DNA from 3 places in the Bradyrhizobium sp. WD16 genome. Region 2 is predicted to be linked to each of the others. Evidence: predicted binding sites of a transcription regulator. Region 2 holds the regulator's gene; each other region holds the start of a gene.
What was found. The regulator HrcA, encoded in region 2, represses chaperone genes, less so after heat shock. The targets are predictions, from matches to a motif close to GTTAGCACTCNCNNNNNGNGAGTGCTAAC.

Region 1 (7,520 bases), 2.1 Mb from region 2:
TGCTGAAACTGATCGAGGACGGCGCCGCCGAGCTCGTGGTCGGCAGCCGCTATGTCGAGGGCGGCAGCGCCCACGGCCTCGCGGACAAGCGGCGCGTCGGCTTCAGCGTCGCTGCGACCATGATGGCGAAGAAGCTGCTGGGGGTCGCCATCGCCGACCCAATGAGCGGCTTCTTCATGATCCGCCGCGACTGCTTCGAGGACCTGGCGCCTTCATTGTCGATTCAGGGGTTCAAGATCCTCCTCGACATCGTCGCGACCGGCCATGGCCGGCTGCGCACGGTCGAGGTGCCGTTCAAGTTCGGCGCCCGCCAGCATGGCGAGAGCAAGCTCGACTCCATGGTGGCCATGGACTTCTTCGGCCTCGTGCTCGCCAAGCTCACCCGTGACCTCGTCTCGCTGCGCTTTCTGCTGTTCGCCCTGGTCGGCGGCTTCGGCCTGATCGTCCATATGTTGACGCTCGATCTCCTGCTGGTCGCCGGAGTGGCGTCGTTCGCGACCGCCCAGACCGTTGCCGCGCTGGTCGCCATGACCAGCAACTTCCTCCTCAACAACGCGCTGACCTATCGCGACCAGCGGCTCAAGGCCTTCGCCCTGCTGCGCGGCTTATTGGTGTTCTACATCGTCTGCGCGGTCGGGCTCCTCGCCAATGTCGGTGTCGCCTTCTCGATCTATGACCAGGAACAGAACTGGTGGCTTGCCGGCGTTTCTGGCGCCCTGATGGGCGTGGTCTGGAATTACGCGGTGTCGAGCCTGTTCGTCTGGCGCCGCCGATGACGCCGCATGACTGGAAGGCCGGGCGAGGGGTCGTCCTTGCGGTCGGCGCCATGGTGCTGCTGCGGCTGATCGGCGCCGCCGTGACCCCGCTGACGTTCGACGAGGCCTATTACTGGACCTGGTCGAAGCATCTCGCCGGCGGCTACTACGATCACCCGCCGATGGTTGCGCTCGTCATCCGGCTCGGCACCATGTTCGCGGGCGACACGCAATTGGGTGTCCGGCTCGCTTCGGTGCTGTTGGCGCTGCCCATGAGCTGGGCGGTGTACCGCGCCACGGAAATCCTGTTCGGCAGCGCTCTGATCGCCGGCCGGGCCACATTGCTGCTCAATGCCACTTTGATGGTGGCCGTCGGTACCCTGATCGTCACGCCCGATGCGCCGCTGATGGTCGCGTCGAGCTTCGTGCTGTTCTGCCTCGCCAAGGTGCTTCAGACCGGCCGCGGCCCATGGTGGCTCGCGGTCGGAGCTGCGGTCGGCGCGGCGCTGCTGTCGAAATACACGGCGCTGCTGTTCGGCGTCGGCATTCTCGCTTGGCTGCTTGCGGTGCCGAAGCTGCGGTCCTGGCTGCGCTCACCCTGGCCCTATGCCGGCGGCGTCGTCGCCTTCGCCGTGTTTGCGCCGGTGATCGCCTGGAATGCCCAGCACCAGTGGGTGTCGTTCATCAAGCAGTTCGGCCGCGCCCGGGTCGATGGCCTGACGCTGCGTTTTCTCGTCGAATTGATCCCGGCGCAGTTCGGCTTCGCCACGCCGCTCGTCTTCATTCTCGGCGCCATGGGCCTCATCGTGCTGATGCGCCGCGGCCCGGGCGACGCGCCGGCCCGGGCGCTGGTTAACGCGCTGTTCTGGCCCATTGTGCTCTATTTCGTCTGGCATTCGCTGCACAGCCGGGTCGAGGCCAACTGGCTGGGCCCCGTCTACCCGACTTTCGCCATCGCTGCCGCGCTCGCCCTCGATGGGCAATGGAACGCCCGCAATCGGCGCACCGTTGAATTTTGCGCGCGCTGGGCCGTGCCCGGCGCGGTGGCGCTGCTGATCGTGCTGATGGTCCAGGCCAATACCGGATGGTTCACCGGCTATCGCCGGGATCCCAGCGTCAAGCATGTCGGTGTCGGCTGGCGCGAGCTCGCCGCGGCAATCGAGGTGGAGCGGCAGCGTGTCGGCGCTTCCTGCGTGCTCGGCTCCGACTATGGCACCGTCGGCTGGCTGACCTTCTACCTGCCGCCGGGGACCTGCGTGCAGCAGCGCAGCCAGCGCATCCGCTGGGTCAATATGACCGAGCCAGATCCCGCGCTTCTGCAGGGCCGGCTGCTGTATGTCGATGAGGTGCGGCCGGACGGCCCGGCAGCGCTCAAGCCGCTGTTCGTGCGTGTGGAGAAGCTGATCGAGCTGCCGCGCAGGCGCGGGCCATTGGTCATCGAGACCTACGAGATCGACTTGCTGGAAGGGGCGAAGGGAGGGGCGCTGGACCGCTCACCACCGCCGGAGCTCGGTGGGCCACCGGACTAGTGCGGCGTCTCGCAATTGCCTATGCCCTTTGTGGCAAGCCCCTGGAGGCAATTGCGAGACATAAGCCACACTAGCTTTTTGATTTTGCTAGTGTCCCGTTTCCAACGTTCGTATTCCTTTGCAGCAGGCGCTTCTACGAACGTTGGAAACAAAGGGACACTAGCATCATTATGATTCTAGTGTGGTTTTGGATCTGACGCTCGTTCGAAGAACTCGCTGCAATACTGAAACGAGCGTCAGATCCACCACACTAGTGTCCCGATGTCTCCGAATGACCGTGCGAGGGTGAGGCAAACGAAGCGGTCCTTCGGAGACAGGACACTGGAGAGGGCGGCTCAATTCCGTTCAAGGCCGGATCCGAATGCATGGGAGGCCGCGATCGCGGTTGGCGGTTGCGGGGATCGCGTGACGAGGCCCCATTCTGCGACACGCCTGACGAGGCCGTGCAAGCAAAAAGCCCGGCATCGCTGCCGGGCTTTCGCATTTTTCGCTGGTGGCGAGACTTAGAAGTCCATGCCGCCCATGCCGCCGCCCGGAGGCATCGCGGGGCCGCCGGACGACTTCTTCGGCAGCTCGGCGACCATGGCCTCGGTGGTGATCAGGAGGCCCGCAACCGAAGCTGCGTTCTGGATCGCCGCACGCACCACCTTGGTCGGGTCGATGATGCCCTTGGTGACCAGGTTGACGTATTCGCCGCTCTGCGAGTCGAAGCCGTAGGCATACTGCTCCTTCTCCAGGATCTTGCCGATGATCACCGAGCCGTCCTCGCCGGCGTTCATGGCGATCTGGCGGGCCGGAGCGGAGAGGGCCTTGCGGACGATCTCGACGCCGGTCTTCTGGTCGTCATTGGCGGTCCGGATGCGCTTGAGCTGCTCGGAGGCGCGCAACAGGGCGACGCCGCCGCCCGGCAGAATGCCTTCCTCGACAGCCGCCCGGGTTGCATGCATCGCGTCATCAACGCGGTCCTTGCGCTCCTTGACCTCGACCTCGGTGGCGCCGCCGACGCGGATCACCGCGACGCCGCCGGCCAGCTTGGCGAGACGCTCCTGGAGCTTCTCACGGTCGTAGTCCGAGGTGGTTTCCTCGATCTGCGCCTTGATCTGGGCGACGCGCGCTTCGATGTCGGCCTTCTTGCCGGCGCCGTTGACGATCGTGGTGTTCTCCTTGTCGATCATCACCTTCTTGGCGCGGCCGAGCATCTGCAGGGTCACGTTCTCAAGCTTGATGCCGAGATCTTCCGAGATCGCGGTGCCGCCGGTCAGGATCGCGATGTCCTGCAGCATGGCCTTGCGGCGATCGCCGAAGCCCGGAGCTTTGACGGCAGCAACCTTGAGGCCGCCGCGCAGGCGGTTGACGACGAGGGTGGCGAGGGCTTCGCCTTCGACGTCTTCAGCAACGATCACCAGCGGCTTGCCGGTCTGTACCACGGCCTCGAGCAGCGGCAGCAGTTCGTTGAGCGAGGAGAGCTTCTTCTCGTTGATCAGGATGTAGGCGTCGTCGAATTCGACGCGCATCTTGTCGGCATTGGTGACGAAGTAGGGGGAGATGTAGCCGCGGTCGAACTGCATGCCCTCGACGACATCGAGCTCGGTTTCGAGCGACTTGGCTTCCTCGACGGTGATGACGCCTTCGTTGCCGACCTTCTTCATCGCGTCGGCGAGGAACTTGCCGATTTCGGAGTCGCCGTTGGCTGAAATGGTGCCGACCTGGGCGATTTCCTCGTTCGAAGTGACCTTCTTGGAGTTCTTCACGAGGTCCGCAACGACGGCTTCGACAGCAAGGTCGATGCCGCGCTTCAGATCCATTGGGTTCATGCCGGCGGCAACCGACTTGGCGCCTTCCTTGACGATGGCCTGGGCCAGCACGGTCGCGGTGGTGGTGCCGTCGCCGGCGATGTCGGCCGACTTGGATGCCACTTCGCGCACCATTTGCGCGCCCATGTTCTCGAACTTGTCTTCGAGCTCGATCTCCTTGGCGACGGTGACGCCGTCCTTGGTGATGCGCGGAGCGCCGAACGACTTGTCGAGAACGACGTTGCGGCCCTTCGGACCCAGCGTCACCTTGACGGCGTTGGCGAGAATGTCGACGCCGCGCAGCATCTTGTCGCGCGCATCTACGCCGAATTTGACTTCTTTAGCTGACATTGTGTGTTTTCCCTTGGATTCGGTTGTCGAGAAGAGACGGCGCTTACGCAGCCTTCTTGCCGGCGCTGTGGCCTTCCAGTACGCCGAGGATGTCGCTTTCCTTCATGATCAGCACTTCGGTGCCGTCGATCTTGACCTCGGTGCCCGACCACTTGCCGAACAGAACGATGTCGCCGACCTTGAGGTCGATCGGGATCAGCTTCCCGGCTTCGTCGCGGCCACCCGGGCCGACGGCGACGATCTCGCCCTGGGAAGGCTTTTCCTTCGCGCTGTCGGGGATGATGATGCCACCGGCCGTCTTGGTTTCCGCGTCGATGCGCTTGACCACAACACGATCGTGAAGCGGACGGAATTTCATCGCGTTTCTCCTAAGCCTATGAAAAAGCTGATTTTATATGATGTTGGCAGTCGCTGGTAGCGAGTGCTACCGCATGGCCGACATAGGCGGCAGACAAGGTGCAATCAAGACCGCCTGGAGATTTTTTTGGCACTCGGGCGAACAGAGTGCCACGATGGTTATCGGCAGCCTTAGCGGCGCACTGCGCTGATGATCCGGGCTGCTAGCAATATTCTTTGTTTGCTGCTAATGCCTTGATTATAAACACTTTATTGAACATTTGAGCTTGAGATGACTTGCCGCTTTGCGTCACATTTTTGATGTGAGCGCATTGCGCGCTCCGGAGTTGGAGCCAGGCATGACCGTGAAAGCCCCCATTGCGCCGTCCCGCAGTACCGTGTCCGAAGGGTTCAAGAAGCAACTCGCCGGTTACGGGCTGACGACGGCCGAGATCCTCTACCGTCGTCCTGACCGCCGCTGGCTACTGCAGAGCTTCGTTTGGCAGGATTACGACATGTTCCCGGAATTCCCGGCATTGCAGGACTTTCTCAGCTTTTGGCAGCAGAAGCTCGACGGGCCGTTATTCTCAGTTACCGTCGTCCATTCGCGGCTGATCAAGCCGGCCGAATTCAAGGCGGTGGACGGGGTGTTCCGGCTGCACTGAGGCCTCGAGAGTTTGGGCCGGGGTGCCGTGGCCGTGCGCCTTCCTGTGAATGGTGCACGGATTGACGCCACGAGCCCCAAGGCCCACAGAGGCGGCGTGTGGAGCGGGGCATGGCGGCACGATGGTCGCGGCTTTTGCCCGCGCTGTTATTCGCCTGCGGATGCCCCCGAATGCTCGACCGTCCCATCACCGGACCGGCACCAGCGACCGCGCCCGCGGTCGAGCCGGCCTCACCCGATTTCGTGCTCAGCCGTCTCACCATGTTCGGCTGGGCCGGCGGCCTCGCCGCGATCCTCGCCGGCATCGTGCTGTCGTTCTTCCTGTTCGGCTATTTTGCCATCTACTGGCGCAACGCCGACATGGATTTCATGGTGGTCTACAACGCCTTGGTGCTGAACGAGGGACTCCCCAAGGAGTTCTTCGACCATCCGAGCTTCTTCACCATCCTGTCGGTGAAGTTCGCGTTTCAGGTGCTGCACGGCCTCGGACTGCTCGATGCCTACAGGCTCTCGGCCATTCCTTCGGCGGCCGATCCCGACGCCTTCGGCGCCGCCATGACTGCTGCGGTGAGGGCGGGACGCCTCGTCGCCCTCATCACTGCCTGTACGTCAGTGGTGGTCTTCGCCATGCTGTCGCGTCGCGCCCTGCGCGACCGACGCATTGCGCTGCTCGCCACCTTCGCCTTTGCCTTCTCCGGCGGCGTCGCGGTGCATCTTCGCATCCTGCGCAGTGAAATGATCGCCGCCTCGTTCGTCGTCTTCGCGCTGCTCATCGTCATCGCTGCCGCACGGCGGCCCGGGCTGTGGCGGCCGGTCGCGCTGGGCGCCGCGGCCATGCTCTGCGTTATGGCGCTCGAGAACAAGGTGCATGCGATCTTCGTGATCGCTGCGCTGCCGCCGCTCAGCCTGTTCTTCGGCCAATCGGCTGCACCGAGCGATCTGTTCTGGCGAGAGTCGCCACGCGCCTGGCCTGCGGTCGGTCTGCTCGGCGCCGCCGCCGTGCTGTTGTGCTGGTGGGCGGCCCCGATCGTCGCTGCGGGATATGATCCGGCTGCCATCGCCGTCGCAGGACTGAAGCCGATGCTGTTCGGCCGCTTCGGCGTCTACCAATGGGCGCTCGCGGCTGAGGTCGTTTTGGCAGTCGTCGTCTACGCGCTGATCTGGCGCGTCGCCACGGCGGAAGCCGCGGCGACGCTGCCGGCGCTGCTGGCAGGCGCGGCGCTCGGGCTCTTGGCGCTCGATCTGCAGTTCAACGTCAACGACGCCGTCGCCGTCCTCAATCCGATCGAGAAGATGCTGGCCTTTGCACCGATAGGCGAGGACAACGTCAAGAGCCTGGGCGGGATCATCGCCGAGCTCAACGCTCTTTTCGTCTGGGTTTTACGTCGCTACAGCTTCGTCCTCTACCCTTCGTCCCGACCGACGCTCGTCGTGCTGTGGCTGGTGGTGCCGGGCATCCTCTATGCCCTGGTCCGCGGCAAGCCGCAGTTGGCGCTTCAGGCGATCTTGCTGGTCGCGATCGCTGCCGGGATCGACACGCTCGGCATCACGCGCGGTCTCAAGTCGGAATATTTCGTCCTCAGTGATCCGTTCATCATCATCGCCGGCGCGCTGCTGCTCGACGGCATGCCGCAGCTGTTGGCGCCGCGCTGGACGCTGCCCTTCGGCATGGTGCTGATAGTGATCCATGTGGTGGCGGCGCATCCCGAGCCGGTCAAGATGATGACCAAACGCAGCGGTCCGGAATACATCTGCGAGTGGAACCAGATCTATCAGCCGCTGTTGCCGATGCCCTGGTGCGCGTTGCCGGCGGTGAAATCGTAACTGGCCGCGCCGCGGCCTCGTCTCGAGCGGCACAGTCCCTCATGGTTCGAGAAGCCTGCGCGGCAGCCGTCTCGAACCATGAGGCCCGGTTGCGTGAGCTCAGCTCAGCCCCGGCCGACGAACGGCATCTTGGTCGCCATCACTGTCATGAACAGGACGTTGGCGTCGAGCGGCAGGCTCGCCATGTACACGACCGCGTTGGCGACCGCTTCGACGTCCATGCGCGGTTCGGGGATCCTGCGACCGTCGGGCTGCAATACGCCTTCGA
Region 2 (7,520 bases):
TCATGGGGAGCGGGCCGGCCACGCCGGACGACCGCGGCCGCTTCGCCCAGCAGGTGGCGGCCTCGCTGCCCGGCCTGCGAGAAGCCCGCATCACCTCGTCCGAGCCGATGCGCATCGACGGCACGCCGGGCTACGAGACGCGGATCGATGCGGTGACCGGAAAGGACAATACGCCGGTGACGGTGGTGCAATGGCTGCGCTTCGGCTCGGGCAACTCGACGCTGCGGATCGTTGCCGGCGCCAGACGAACCGAATGGATCGCGGCCCTGTCGCGCTTCCGCGCGGTGCGCGACGGCATCCAGCCGCGCTGAAGACTTCTTGCGTCAGTCGGCGCGTTTGAGAATGTCGACATCCGCGATGGTCGCGACCAGACGATACGGCGCAAGCAGCGCCTTGACCTCTGGATCGCCGGCGACCCACTCGCCCCACTTGTCGGTGGCGTTGTCGATGAGCACCACATCCGGCGGCGTGCGCCGGAAATCCTCGATCATGTTGGCGCGCTCGCGCGCGGCATAACCGTCAAGCAGTGCCGCTCTCTCCGGGCTGGTGGCCCGCGGCCGCAGATAGCCGACGTAATCATGCACTAGCAGCGCCTGCTGCCGGGAGACCCAGGTGCCTTTGAGGGCGCGCACCAGCGGATGGCCGACGCCGGGTTCGCCGCTCAGCGCCAGCACCCTGGGATGCGGCCCGAGCTCCGCCACCATGGTCTGCAGTTCGGGCACGCGGAAGGTGACGTTGAAGGCGAGCCAGGTGGCGAAAAAGCCGAGCGCCAGCGGGACCGGCCCTGTGAGCGCGCGCACGCGATCCGCCGTCGAACGCGTCAAGATCGCCGCGACGAGCGCCAGCAGCGCCAAGGCGACCATGGGATAAGCCTGATAGGCCCAGCCCTTCCGCTGAACGAGAAAGGCCACGGCAAAGCCGCCGCTCGCTAACGCCGGAATCAGAAACAGCGGGTCTCGCCCGCCGCCAAGCTCGAGCCGCGCGGCGCTCGCCAGCATCGCGAGCATCACCAGCATCGGCGTGCCGACAAGGAGTTCGATGAGCGGACGCTTGAGCTGCAGATAGACGTCGCGCACCATCGGCAGGACGACCGTGAAATAATCCGGCAGCCAGATCAGCGTGGCGAGCGCGTACAGCACGACGAGCGCGGCGGCGAGCAGGCATTCGGGCGCAACCAGCGGCCGAACCGAGCGGCGGCAGAACACGGCAACCAGAGGTGCGGCGGCAACGCCAAGGGCGAAATGCGGCTTGAAGGACAAGGTCCAACCGGCGCCGAGCCCGGCGACGATGATCGACCACAGCGCCGGCCTTTCGCCGACCGCGCGACGGGCGGTGACCGCCAGCGCCGGCAGCAATACGATCAGCGCGATGTGCTCGCGTTGGGCGAAATTCTGCCCCGGCAGGATCAGCAGGACGGCGAGCGTGAACAGCAGCGCAGGCCAGGGACCGCCTTGCGCCCGCAGTGTCGAGCGACGCAGGATCGCCGCCACCATGGCGACGGAGGTCAGCGCGGCGAGAAAGACCAGCGCGTCCGTGACGGTTTCCGGTGCCGGGCCGAGAAGACGGGAGAGCAGGATAGCCGGCAAATAGGTGCCGACCGCCATCGGCGGATTGGTCTCGAGCACCTCGCCATAGAGGGCATGGCCGCCGAGCACCTTTTCGCCGGCGGTAAGCAGCCAGGCGACGTCGATATTGGCCGGCACCAGGAGGCGCTGCAGGACGGCGAGGACGAGCAGCCCACCGAGCGCCAGCCAGGGCGCGATACTCTGCAGCCGGTCGGCGCTCGCCGAAAACGGCGGGGTCCTGGCAGTCGTGCTGAGGTCGACGCTCATGGCGCGATCGGAGGCCTGCTTGGCGCGGCAGTCGTGAAGGGAATTCTCGGTGAAGAGATTAGGAATGCGGCGTTAACAACGCCTTGCCCCGACGCCCGAAGTTTGGGCCCTCGCTGCTTGAAGAAGATGCAGCGATCCGTCTTTACCTCGTACAACCCCACTGATTTTCTGTACCTTTCTTATGACCGGCGGCTCAGGGCCGACGCGCACGCGGCGTGATCGAGCACCAGGCGAGCCGCTTCTTTGAGGGGAATTGCCATGCTCGACAGACGACAGCTTCTCGGCACCATCGGCGCCGCCGCAGCGCTTGGCATCGCCGGTGCCGCAACCGCGACCCGGGCCTTCGCTGCGGACAAGATCAGGATCGGCGACAGCGCCGCGCTCGTCGTGGTCGATGTGCAGAACTGCTTCCTGCCCGGCGGCAGCCTCGCGGTGAAGGACGGCGATCAGGTGATTCCGGTGATCAATCGTATCGCCAAGAGCTTCGGCAACGTGGTGATGACCCAGGATTGGCACACGCCGGGCCACACCTCCTTCGCCACCAGCCATCCGGGCAAGAAGCCGTTCGACAAGATCGACCTCGCCTATGGCAAGCAGGTGCTGTGGCCGGACCATTGCGTCCAGGGCACCGACGGCGCGTCGCTCGCCAAGGACCTTTCAATCCCGCAGGCTCAACTCGTCATCCGCAAGGGCTATCACAAGGATATCGACAGCTATTCGGCCTTCACCGAGGCCGACCGCAAGACCTCGACCGGGCTCGCCGCGTATCTCAAGGCGCACAAGATCAAGCGCGTCTTCGTCACCGGGCTCGCCACCGATTTCTGCGTCGCCTGGACCGCGCTCGACGCCCGCAAGGCCGGGTTCGAGACCTACATCGTCGAGGATGCCTGCCGCGGCATCGACACCCAGGGCTCGCTCGCCAAGGCCTGGGCCGACACCGCCAGGGCCGGCGTCAAGCGCATCCAGTCGGCCGATATCGCCTGATCGGCAGCGGCGCTGCCGGTCAAACGACAACGGCGCGCAGGATGACCTGCGCGCCGTATTGTCTTGCCGGCCGGTGAAAGGGCCGCTTACGCCTTGATGTCCGTGTTCGGAGCCGACTTGGTGCCGCCCTTGGACACCCCGACCAGCGCCGGGCGCAACACGCGTTCGCCGATCATGTAACCGGCCTGCGCCACCTGCACCACGGTGCCCGCCGGCACCGACGCGTCCGGCACCTCGTACATCGCCTGCTGGAAATTGGGATCGAACTTCTCGCCGGTGGGGTCGAACTTCTTGACGCCGTTCCTTTCGAGCGTGGCATGCAGCGAGCGCTCGGTCAGTTCGACACCCTCGATCAGCGCCTTCAGTCCGGGCTCGGCATTCTCGCGCGCTGCCGCGGGCACCGCGTCGAGCGCGCGCTGCAGATTGTCGGCGATGTCGAGCACGTCACGGGCGAAGGAGGCGATGCCGTAGCTGCGGGCATCGGCCACTTCCTTCCTGGTGCGATTGCGCAGATTCTCCATCTCCGCCAGGGTCCGCAGCATCTTGTCCTTGGCGTCGGCGACTTCGCGGTTGAGCGCCTCGACCGATCCGGCCTCGGGCTCGTCCGGCATCACATATGGCTTCGGCGTCACAGGCTCGGCCGGCGCATCGCCGTCCTTGACGTGATCTTCGGAATTATTCTGGCCGTTCGCTTCGGTCATTACTCGCCTTCTTGCCTGCAATGCATCAGAAACCCAGCATGGGGGTTCAGAAATACCCTCATTCCCCAGTCCTCGAAGGGAATTTCTGAACCGCCAAACCGGACCTTGGATTTCCAGCGTCCTTCGTTTTCCGGAGACCTTCCGAATCCGAAGTTCGCTCAAGGGGTTCGCTGCGAATGAAACGGGCTTCGGAGCCGGGACCCCAGGCGGGATATCAGGATTCCTGCGGCGAAAATCAAGCTCCTGGTCGGACGGGGGGCGTTCGGGGGCCGCAAACCGTCAATTGCCCAGCATCTGGCCGACCACGCGGGCGGCATAATCCACCATGGGGATCACCCGTGCATAATTGAGCCGGGTCGGTCCGATAACGCCCAGGACGCCGACGATATGTCCGCCGCCGTCGCGATAGGGCGCGATGATGGTGGATGACCCCGACAGCGAAAACAGCTTGTTCTCCGAGCCGATGAAGATCCGCACGCCCTCGGCGCGCTCGGCGCGGCCGAGCAGATCGATCACCCCGCGCTTGGTTTCGAGGTCGTCGAACAGCAGTCGCACCCGCTCGAGGTCCTCCATGGCATGGAGATCCTCCAGGAGATTGGCGTGGCCGCGGACGATGAGATGGCGCTCCTCGCCGCCCGACCAGCTGGCGATGCCGGCCGTCACCACTTTCTGGGTGAGCTGGTCGAGTTCGCTGCGGGCCGCCTCCAGCGCGGCTTCCAGTTCCAGCCGCACCTCGGCGAGGGTCCGGCCGCGGATCCGCGCATTGAGAAAATTGGAGGCTTCGACCAGAGCCGAGGCCGGCGTGTCCCGCGGCAGGCTCAGCACCCGGTTTTCCACCTGGCCGTCCTCGGCGACCAGCACCGCCAGCGCCTGTTCCGGCTCGAGGCGAACGAATTCGATGTGTTTGAGCCGCACGTTGGTCTTGCCGGTGAGCACCACGGCGGCGGTCCGGGTCAGCCCCGACAGGCGGTGCATGGCTTCGTCCAGCGCCGCCTCGACGGTCTGGCCCTTGTTCACCGAGGCGAGCTGGGCCTCGATCGACTGCCGTTCGGCCTCGCTGAGTTCGCCCATCTGCATCAGGGCGTCGACGAAGAAGCGCAGGCCGAGTTCCGTCGGCAGCCGCCCGGCGGAAGTGTGCGGCGCATAGATCAACCCGAGCTGCTCGAGGTCCGACATCACGTTGCGGACCGAAGCCGGGGACAAAGGCAGCGTGATCAGGCGCGACACATTGCGCGAGCCGACCGGCTCGCCGGTCGCGAGATAATTTTCGACAATCTGGCGGAAGATATCGCGCGAACGCTCATTGAGCTGAGCCAGCCCCGACGGATCGATAAGATGACCGGCTGGATCATGCTGAACCACGGACCTGCTCCTCCACCACCCAATTTGTCCACTATTCCAGCCGGTTTCAAGCAGTTCGCGGTCTGGAGGGCTCAACTGGAGACATCCGCATCCGCCGACCGGCGCCCTTGCCGGCGCCACCCCCTGCCCCTAAAAGCCTCGTCAGCTCTTTTATTCCCATTTCTTTCGGAGGATACCCGATGCGGCCAAGCCGCCGTGCGCCCGATGAACTGCGTCCCGTCTCGCTGGAACGCGGCGTGGTCAAATACGCCGAAGGCTCCTGCATGGTGAAATTCGGCGACACCCATGTGCTGGTCACCGCCACCCTGGAAGAGCGCCTGCCACCCTGGCTCAAGGGCCAGGGCCGCGGCTGGGTGACCGCGGAATATGGCATGCTGCCGCGGGCGACGCTGGAGCGCACCCGCCGCGAAGCCTCCGCCGGCAAGCAGGGCGGCCGCACCGTCGAAATCCAGCGGCTGATCGGTCGCTCGCTGCGCGCCACGGTCAATCTCGAGGCGCTCGGCGAGCGCCAGATCACCATCGACTGCGACGTCATCCAGGCCGATGGGGGCACCCGCACCGCCTCGATCACCGGTGCCTGGGTGGCGCTGGCCGACTGCATCGCCTGGATGACGACCCGCAACATGATTCGCGGCGACGTGCTGCGCGACAACGTCGCGGCGGTATCCTGCGGCATTTACAACGGAACGCCGGTGCTCGACCTCGACTATGCCGAGGATTCGGAGGCGGAAACCGACGCCAATTTCGTCATGACCGGGGACGGTCGCATCATCGAGGTGCAGGGCACCGCCGAGAAGACACCTTTCACCCAGGACGAATTGCTCAAGCTTCTGGCCCTGGCCCAGAAGGGCGTCGCCCGCCTCGTCGACCTGCAGAAGATGGCGGTGGCGTAACCCTCGACAGGCGGCCGGCCTTTGGGCCGGCCATTGCCAAGTGCCGCAAGGACGGGCCGGCGAATTTGACGCCCCGGCCGTTGCGGCTAGGATTCTTTCATGTCTCGCCGAATCACCGGACGCCTGGTCATCGCGACCCACAATCCCGGCAAGCTCGCCGAAATGCGCGAATTGCTGGCGCCGCACGGCGTCGAGGCGATCTCCGCCGGCGAACTCGGCCTCCACGAGCCCGAGGAGAGCGGGACCAGTTTCCGGGCCAATGCCGCGATCAAGGCCGAGGCGGCGGCGAGGGCGGCGCAACTTCCCGCCTTCGCTGACGATTCAGGCCTCGCGGTCGACGCCCTCGGCGGCGCTCCTGGAATCTATTCGGCGCGCTGGGCCGGCGATGGCAAGGATTTCACTGCGGCCATGGCGCAGGTCGAACGCCTGCTGCAGGAACGCAGCGCGACGACGCCCGACCAGCGCAAGGCCCATTTCGTCTCGGCGCTGTGCGTCGCCTGGCCGGACGGCCATCGCGAGGAGGTCGAAGCCCACGTCGACGGCACCATCGTCTGGCCGCCGCGCGGCACCAAGGGTTTCGGCTACGACCCCTTCTTCCTGCCCGACGATCATAGCCGGACGTTCGGCGAAATGAGCAGCATGGAAAAGCACGGGCTGCCGCCGCACGGCATGGGCCTGTCCCATCGCGCCCGCGCATTTCTCAAGCTGCAGGCGAAGTGCCTTGCCCCGGAGGACGGTGATGACCGTTGATGCGCCCGCCTTCGGCGTCTATCTGCACTGGCCGTTCTGCCTGTCGAAGTGCCCCTATTGCGACTTCAACAGCCACGTGCGCCATGCGGCCATCGACCAGGCCCGTTACGTCCGCGCCTTCGCCCGCGAGATCGAGACCACCGCGGCGCGGACCGGACCGCGCACCGTCACCTCGATCTTTCTCGGCGGCGGCACGCCTTCGCTGATGGAGCCGCAGACGGTCGGCGCCATTCTCGACGCGGTCGGCCGGCACTGGACCATCGCCCGCGATGTCGAAGTAACGCTGGAAGCCAATCCGACCAGCGTCGAGGCGACGCGCTTCCGCGGCTACCGCGCCGCCGGCGTCAACCGCGTCTCGCTCGGTGTCCAGGCGCTGGACGACGCGTCGCTGAAGTCGCTCGGCCGGCTGCACACCGCCGAGGAGGCGATGGCGGCGGTCAAGATCGCGCGCGCCGCCTTCGATCGCTATTCCTTCGACCTGATCTATGCCCGTCCCGACCAGACGCCGGCGATGTGGCGCGACGAACTCGCCGCCGCCATCGGCGAGGCCGCCGAGCATCTGTCGCTCTATCAGCTCACCATCGAGCCGGACACGCCATTCTTCGGTCTGCACGCCGCCGGCAAATTGAAGACGCCGGACGAAGCGATGGCGCGAGCGCTCTACGACGTCACCCAGGACGTCTGCGCCGCGCATGGCCTGCCGGCCTATGAGATCTCCAACCACGCCCGGCCCGGCGCCGAATGCCGGCACAATCTCGTCTACTGGCGCGGCGACGAATATGCCGGCATCGGCCCTGGCGCCCATGGCCGCATCGACGTCGCCGGCCGACGTCATGCGGTGGCGACCGAGAAGCGGCCCGAGACCTGGCTGATGCGGGTGGAAGCCTCGGGTCACGGCGTCATCACCGACGACGTGCTCAACAGCGAAGAGCGCGCCGACGAATTCCTGCTGATGGGATTGCGCCTCGCCGAAGGCATTGACCCCCGGCGCTATGAAG
Region 3 (7,520 bases), 820 kb from region 2:
TGCCGCCTCCCTGCACCAGATACAGAAACTTGTTCGGCGTATCGATGACGATGGTGCCGGGCGCCTCGCGGCCAGGATACTCGACCACCTGCTTTTCATATTTCGGATCGAATCCCGGACGGCCGGGCTCCAGCGCCTGGCGCTGGTAGTAGTCCTGATCCTGATCATCCGGCACGTAGTAGCGCTGATCGCCGTCGGGCTGTCCGCCCTGGGGCACCAGTTCGTAGCGCGGCGCACGTTCGTAGCGCGGCGCGTCCGGATAGGCTGGCGCCGGCCCCGCACCACCGCCGCCAAAGATAAACTCGATGAAGCCACCACCCATCGCGGGGCGGTCGGCATAGGCGACGCGGAGCGGGGCAGCAGGATCGTTGCGGGCCCGATCGTTGCGGACTTGTTGGTAGCGGACCTGGTCGTTGCGAACCTGGGCCAGGGTCGGCGTGATGGTGACGCCGAGCGCGCAAGCGCTGGCGAGGATCGCGGAGGTGAGTTTCAACATCGACGTACTCTGCACTCTTCGTCGGAAATCGGCGCATGGCTGCGCTCACGCGCGCATTAGAAGCGGCAATGGCATCGGTTTGGTAAACGACGCGGCCGGGCGGATTCACCACGACCACAGGTCGGCCCGCTTCATGTCGACAGCGTTTATTTTTGGTGAAGGCGCCGCGCCATGGTTAATCGCGGCTTACCCTCGCCTTCGACACGCATCGAAGGCGAGGTTCCATGTGAACCCGCTGTTAAATCCCGTTGTATTACAAAGTCTGCGCTCGAAGGTTGGGGAGTTCTTATGCCTGTTCACCGCAAGCGCTTTCGCATCGAAGAAGCCCAGTACGGCGTGACGCCGCTCGACGTGTCGCAGGGCGGCGACATCAGCCAGTCCCATAACGAGATCATGGCGGAGCTGCGCGCGATCCGGGCACAGATGGCGACTGTGCAGCCCGCCGTCGAGGCCGACGGCGCCGACGACAAGACCGCTGATCTGTCGCAGGAGACCGCCGACGCGCGCGCGCTGCTGCAGACCTACCGCGCCCAGATCGAACAGTGCGAGAAGCTCAAGATCGAGCTCGACCTGATCCACGAGGCGATCAGCCGTACCAAGCAGGAAATCGCCGTGCTCCACGGCAAAAGCTTCGATGGCGACGAGATGGCCCGCGTGACGGGCGAACTCGGCGCAGTGGTCGGCGGCACCGAAGAAGCGACCCAGCAGATCCTCGAAGCCGCGGAAGCCATCGACCAGTGCGCCAGCGCGCTGACCAAGGTGAACTCCCCCGACCAGCAGGCGCAACTCGCCGATGACATCCAGGAGCGCGTCGTCTCGATCTTCGAGGCCTGCAACTTCCAGGACCTGACCGGCCAGCGTATCAGCAAGGTCATGAACACGATGCGCTTCATCGAGCACCACATCAACGTGATGATGGATATCTGGGGCGGCGTCGACGCCATCAAGGCGCACGCTCCGGCGGTGATCGACGACCGCGTCGGCGATGCCCGCCTGCTCAACGGTCCCAAGGGACCCGACGACGCCGGTCATGCCTCGCAGGACGACATCGACGCCATGTTCCCGTAACCGCGCCGGCCTGGTCGACAGAATTCGGGCGGCCTCGGGATCGGGGCCGCCCTTTTCATTCACGACGTCATTTACGACGCTTCATTGCAGTGCGAGTGCGTTTTGCACCGCACTAGAATCAATCATATCGATGGCTCTAGGCGCGCGGTCCGCAGCGGACGTAGACCATGGTGCCGTAGCGGCCATCGGCGTCCTTGTCGATGAAACGGGTGATCAGCACGCGACCGTCGAACGAGACGATCTCGCGATCCTTCTCGCCCCCGGGAGGGCCGGCCGGACCGATATAGTTCTTGCCGCTGCGGCTGCCCTTGATGCGCAATTCCTGCGGCGTCGCCTCGTCGGCGAGATGCATGATCACCCCGCCGGAGTTGCCGCGACCGATCACATAGGGCTGCTTGCACTGGCCGCGCGCCGCATTCTCGGTGCGGACCCGGTCGTCGGCCTTGTGGTAGGAGGCAAGACCCCAGCGCCCGACGAGCTCGTCCGGGCGGATGCTGCCGGGAATTTCCGGCTCGACCGCCGGCTCCTGCGGCGGGGGCGGCGGCTGGGACATTCCAAGGTCGAAGCCCTGGAAGCCGCCGCCGGTACAGCCTCCGAGCACGGCAGCAAGAACCGCGGCTGCGGCGAAAGCCGTCAACCGGCGCGTCGAAACAAATCTTTGCATCTCATCCCCTGAGCGAGCATTCCCCGGCCGCGACACTCCCGACGTTTCGCGGCCCAAACTGATCGCCGGCCGCGCCAAGTGGCGCCGCCGTCGCGATATGGTTTCCAGACCATCCCATAATGACATCACCAAGGCCTTAAACGGCGACGATCGGCAAATTCGATCGTGCGGCGCAGCAGTTGCCTCTTGGCGCCGCCCGAACGGCCCCGTTGCTTGACAGGATCGGCAGCACGCCATATCTCCCGGGCGCACTTTAGCACTCTCGGGGGATGACTGCTAACTCGCCTTCTGATCCGGCAGCCCCGGGCCTTGCTCCCTTCATCAGTCCAGAGGAACTCCAATGGCCAAGACCAAATTCCGCCCGCTCCATGACCGCGTCGTGGTCAAGCGCATCGACGCCGACGAGAAGACCAAGGGCGGCATCATCATCCCGGACTCCGCCAAGGAAAAGCCGTCCCAGGGCGAAGTGATCGCCGTCGGCCCGGGCGGCCGCGACGAGGCCGGCAAGCTGATCCCGATCGACCTCAAGGTCGGCGACAAGGTGTTGTTCGGCAAGTGGTCGGGCACCGAGGTCAAGATCGATGGCGTCGATCTCCTGATCATGAAGGAGTCCGACATCATGGGCGTGACGGCCTAACGGCCCGGCGTTTTCGTTCAAGTGCATTTTCCGGCCGGACCGTCCGCCGGCCCCGTCAGGGGCACCCGATGGGCCGGCCCACTCACAGGAGCAACTGAGATATGGCAGCCAAGGACGTGAAATTCGCGGGCGACGCCCGTGAACGCATGCTGCGCGGTGTCGACATCCTCGCCAACGCGGTCAAGGTCACCCTCGGTCCCAAGGGCCGCAACGTGGTGATCGACAAGAGCTTCGGCGCCCCGCGCATCACCAAGGACGGCGTCACCGTCGCCAAGGAGATCGAGCTCGAGGACAAGTTCGAGAACATGGGCGCCCAGATGGTGCGCGAAGTGGCCTCGAAGACCAACGACACCGCCGGCGACGGCACCACCACCGCCACCGTGCTCGCCCAGGCGATCGTGCGCGAAGGCGCCAAGGCGGTCGCGGCCGGCATGAACCCGATGGACCTCAAGCGCGGCATCGACATCGCGGTGACCGCCGTGGTCAAGGACATCGAGAAGCGCGCCAAGCCGGTGGCCGCCTCCTCCGAGGTCGCCCAGGTCGGCACCATCTCGGCCAACGGCGACACCACCATCGGCAAGATGATCGCCCAGGCGATGCAGAAGGTCGGCAACGAGGGCGTCATCACCGTCGAGGAAGCCAAGTCGCTCGATACCGAAGTCGATATCGTCGAAGGCATGAAGTTCGACCGCGGCTATCTCTCGCCCTATTTCGTCACCAATCCCGAGAAGATGACCGCCGAGCTCGAGGACGCCTACGTCCTCCTGCACGAGAAGAAGCTGTCGGGCCTGCAGGCCATGCTGCCGGTGCTCGAGGCCGTGGTGCAGTCGGGCCGTCCGCTCCTGATCATCGCCGAGGACGTCGAGGGCGAGGCGCTCGCCACCCTCGTGGTCAACCGTCTGCGCGGCGGCCTCAAGGTCGCGGCCGTCAAGGCGCCGGGCTTCGGTGATCGCCGCAAGGCCATGCTCGAGGACATTGCGATCCTGACCGGCGGTCAGCTGATCTCCGACGACCTCGGCATGAAGCTCGAGAACGTCAACCTGCAGATGCTCGGCCGCGCCAAGAAGGTCGTGATCGACAAGGAAAACACCACCATCGTCAACGGCGCCGGCAAGAAGCCGGCGATCGAGGCCCGCGTCAACCAGATCAAGGCCCAGATCGAAGAGACCACCTCGGATTACGACCGCGAGAAGCTCCAGGAGCGTCTTGCCAAGCTGGCCGGCGGCGTCGCGGTGATCCGCGTCGGCGGCGCCACCGAGATCGAGGTCAAGGAGAAGAAGGACCGGGTCGAGGACGCCCTCAATGCGACCCGCGCCGCGGTGCAGGAAGGCATCGTGCCGGGCGGCGGCACCGCGCTGCTGCGCGCCAAGAAGGCGGTCGGCCGTCTGTCCAACGACAACTCGGACGTCCAGGCCGGCATCAACATCGTGCTGAAGGCGCTCGAAGCTCCGATCCGCCAGATCGCCGAGAATGCCGGCGTCGAAGGTTCGATCGTTGTCGGCAAGGTGCTCGAGGGCAAGGGTGAGACCTTCGGCTTCGACGCCCAGAACGAGGAATATGTCGACCTCGTCGCCAAGGGCATCATCGATCCGGCCAAGGTGGTGCGCACCGCGCTGCAGGACGCCGCGTCGGTCGCCGGCCTGCTCGTCACCACCGAAGCCATGGTCGCCGAGCTGCCGAAGGAGCCGGCGCCCCCGATGCCGGGCGGCGGCGGCGGCATGGGTGGCATGGGCGGCATGGGCTTCTAAGAAGCCCGGCGTCTCTCGCCACTTCGCAAAAATCAAAGGCCGCCCTCAGGGGCGGCCTTTTTCCTTTAGATCGCGTTCCTTTAGATCGCGGCGCTCAAGGCAAGCGGCTTACGGCTCGAAACGCAGAGCTGCCTCAGCCCTCCGGCGCCAGGAACGGCTGGACGATCTCGCAGAACGCCGGCAGGTCTTCACAGGCCTCGGCATGCACCGCCAGCGCCGGCCAGCGGCCGGCATCGAACACGCCGGGATGGGCCTCTTTCGTGAAGCGCAAGACGCAGCCGACCGCGATATCGGCGTGGCCGATGCGTTCGCCGAACCACCACGGCGACTTGATGTTGCCGCGCTCGGCTTCCAGGGCATCCAGCACGCCGGAGATCTGGGTCCGGCAGCGCTCCATCCACAGATCGGAGCGCTCGGCATGCAGCACGCGCTCGTAGACGAGGCTCACCGCCTTGTCGCCAAGGCCGGTGGCGAGCGCGCAGGTCTTCAGGGCACGGCGCCGGACCGCGCCGGCGGACGCGATCATCGCCTTGCCCTTGCCGACGCATTCGTCGAGATGATCGAGAATGGCCCAGCTTTCGATCAGCACCTCGCCGTCGTCCAGCACCAGGGTCGGCACGCGGCGCAGCGGATTGAACGGGGCGATCTTGTCGGCATCGCCGAAGATCGACCACGGCCGGTGTTCGAAGGCAAAACCATAGAGCCGCAGCGCAATGGCGACGCGCCGCACGAAGGGAGAGTCATACTGGCCGATCAGAATCACGCCGGGCTCCACTGGAGATTGCTTTTCTCCATGTTGAAACGCGGCGGTCGTGGACGTCAATCGCTGAACGCCGCAATGACCGCGCAAACAAGCCTGTCATGCGTCATCGGGATCGATCACCGGCACATGGGGCGCGGCACTGCGCGACAGCTCGCCGACCAGGCGCGGATCATCGGCCACCTCGGTCTGGAGGCGATAGGGCCGGAAGCCCGAGCGCTGATAGAACGCGATTGCCGAAGGGTGATCCAGCGTACAGGTGTGAAGCCAGATGCGCCCGACGCCAGGCGCCCACGCACGCTCCAGCGCCCGGTTCATCAGCCACCTTCCGGCGCCGCTGCCGATCAGCTTCGGGGGGGCTGGCGGATGCTCAAGAGTCGCCCGGGAATCACTTCCGGAAAGGCTCTCCTTGGAGCACGGAAATCCGCTTGCTAACCGCTATGCTCAATGCAGTGCGCTCTTGTTCGGTTATCTCGAGGTTCGGGAGGCTCAGTGTCTGGAACGCCCGAACCTCCGTCAGCGTCATCCGGTCGATCTCTGCTGCCTGCGGGCTGATCCCCATTTCATTGTCGAGCTTTCGATCAATCATCCGTAATAACCTCCGTTACTGCGCGGAAGAAACCCAGTCGCCTCTTGCGCGAATCAGCCGTGGCGACACGTAGCATCGGCATGGCGCAATCAATGGTGCTTCTCACACATCGCGCAATTAGTCGCGATCTCAATTGCTAGTCAACGTAACGTTCTCCTGTCGCGACCAGATCAGCACCTCAAACGGGGTCATGTCGCGCATGTACTTTCCACGGCGCGAATGGCGTTGGAGCGAAAGCGTCCCGTCGGAAAACTTGTAAATGTTCTCCAGATATCGGCAACCGTGAAGATCGAACCAACGATATGCGATGCGAGCCGTTTGAGAAAACCCTCGGACGACCGATGCGGGCACCGTGCCAAGTTACGCTCGCCACACAGGCCTTCAAAGAGAAATTGTGTCATACCTGCCTCAAATCTTCCGCCCTTCAATGACTACGTCCTCCATTGCCAAATTGTATCACAGGCTAATATGCTCGCTCGAAGAGTTAGGGGGACGACGATGGCGGAATCAACCATAGTCGAGGTCATACGGATGCTTGACCCGCCAGATGCTTGGACAATGCGGTGGCATTTCGTAATCGATATAAATGGCGACGGGCAGATAACGATCTCAGACGTGTGGCTTTGGGCGTCTTATATTTTCTTTGCGCCGGGTGACGTTATTCTCCTCGGCATTATGCTCAAGCTTCCTAGTGTAGCAGCGTTTCTGGAAATGACACCGAAGCTAGTTTCAGGTTGGTGGTCGTTCGCCATATCTTTTCTATTTTGGGCGATATTTTTGGGTAACTTGAGTGCAGAGAGCAAGCGGGCAAAAGAAGAGCGCGCCCAATCACCGAGACTGTAAACTGAACTGTGTCGCTGCATAATCCCCCGAGAGGCGAGAGCCGCCTGGAGCATGCAGATGAAGGTTTCCCCTGAACTTCTCGAAGAGCTGACGAAGGATTTCAAGCGGCCGGAGGAGATGGAAAGTCTCTACGCGCAGATGTTGCAGCACATGATCAATCGCGGGCTGTCGGCCGAGCTGGATGCGCATCTGGCCGCGGGGTCGGCGGAGGCGGGCTCGAACGCGGGGCGGTCGAACAAGCGCAACGGCAAGAGCATGAAGACCGTGCGGAGCGCCAACGGTTCGCTGACCGTGGAGACCCCGCGCGACCGGCTTGGAACCTTCGAGCCGCAACTGGTGAAGAAGCGGCAGGTGCGGCTCGCCGGCATGGAGGAGAAGATCCTCACGCTTTACGCCAAGGGCCTGACGACGCGCGACATCGAGGATGCGCTGACGGAACTCTATGGCGTGTCGATCTCGCACACGCTGATTTCGCAGGTCACCGAAAGCGTGATGGACGAAGCCCGAGCCTGGCAGAACCGCCCTCTGGACGATGTCTATCCGATCGTCTGGCTGGACGGGCTGGTCGTCAAGGTGCGGCACAACAAGCAGGTGATCAACAAATCGGCGCATATCGTCCTTGGCGTCAACCTGCGGGGCGAAAAGGAAGTTCTCGGCCTCTGGCTGGCGGAGTCGGAGGGCGCGAAATTCTGGCTCTCCGTGCTGACCGAACTGA

Region 1: the regulator HrcA is predicted to act here: its motif matches at 4,829-4,857, upstream of DB459_RS18490 (co-chaperone GroES).
Region 3: the regulator HrcA is predicted to act here: its motif matches at 2,481-2,509, upstream of groES (co-chaperone GroES).

The regions. Positions count from the first base shown of each region.
Region 1 is NZ_CP028908.1:3,997,174-4,004,693, forward strand. Features, by position in the region: gene DB459_RS18475 (glycosyltransferase family 2 protein) at 1-776, shown strand, start outside; gene DB459_RS18480 (glycosyltransferase family 39 protein) at 773-2,284, shown strand; gene groL (chaperonin GroEL) at 2,788-4,428, opposite strand; gene DB459_RS18490 (co-chaperone GroES) at 4,472-4,786, opposite strand; gene DB459_RS18495 (usg protein) at 5,124-5,429, shown strand; gene DB459_RS18500 (glycosyltransferase family 39 protein) at 5,600-7,252, shown strand; gene DB459_RS18505 (SDR family oxidoreductase) at 7,357-7,520, opposite strand, start outside.
Region 2 is NZ_CP028908.1:1,883,341-1,890,860, forward strand. Features, by position in the region: gene DB459_RS08705 (hypothetical protein) at 1-311, shown strand, start outside; gene DB459_RS08710 (hypothetical protein) at 324-1,832, opposite strand; gene pncA (bifunctional nicotinamidase/pyrazinamidase) at 2,091-2,816, shown strand; gene grpE (nucleotide exchange factor GrpE) at 2,903-3,517, opposite strand; gene hrcA (heat-inducible transcriptional repressor HrcA) at 3,797-4,879, opposite strand; gene rph (ribonuclease PH) at 5,059-5,772, shown strand; gene rdgB (RdgB/HAM1 family non-canonical purine NTP pyrophosphatase) at 5,872-6,522, shown strand; gene hemW (radical SAM family heme chaperone HemW) at 6,512-7,520, shown strand, end outside.
Region 3 is NZ_CP028908.1:1,064,327-1,071,846, forward strand. Features, by position in the region: gene DB459_RS04940 (L,D-transpeptidase) at 1-496, opposite strand, end outside; gene DB459_RS04945 (protein phosphatase CheZ) at 785-1,564, shown strand; gene DB459_RS04950 (hypothetical protein) at 1,701-2,228, opposite strand; gene groES (co-chaperone GroES) at 2,569-2,865, shown strand; gene groL (chaperonin GroEL) at 2,967-4,613, shown strand; gene DB459_RS04965 (glutathione S-transferase family protein) at 4,747-5,376, opposite strand; partial or broken gene DB459_RS04970 (GNAT family N-acetyltransferase) at 5,473-5,724, opposite strand; gene DB459_RS04975 (hypothetical protein) at 5,762-5,962, opposite strand; gene DB459_RS04980 (hypothetical protein) at 6,461-6,805, shown strand; partial or broken gene DB459_RS04985 (IS256 family transposase) at 6,857-7,520, shown strand, end outside.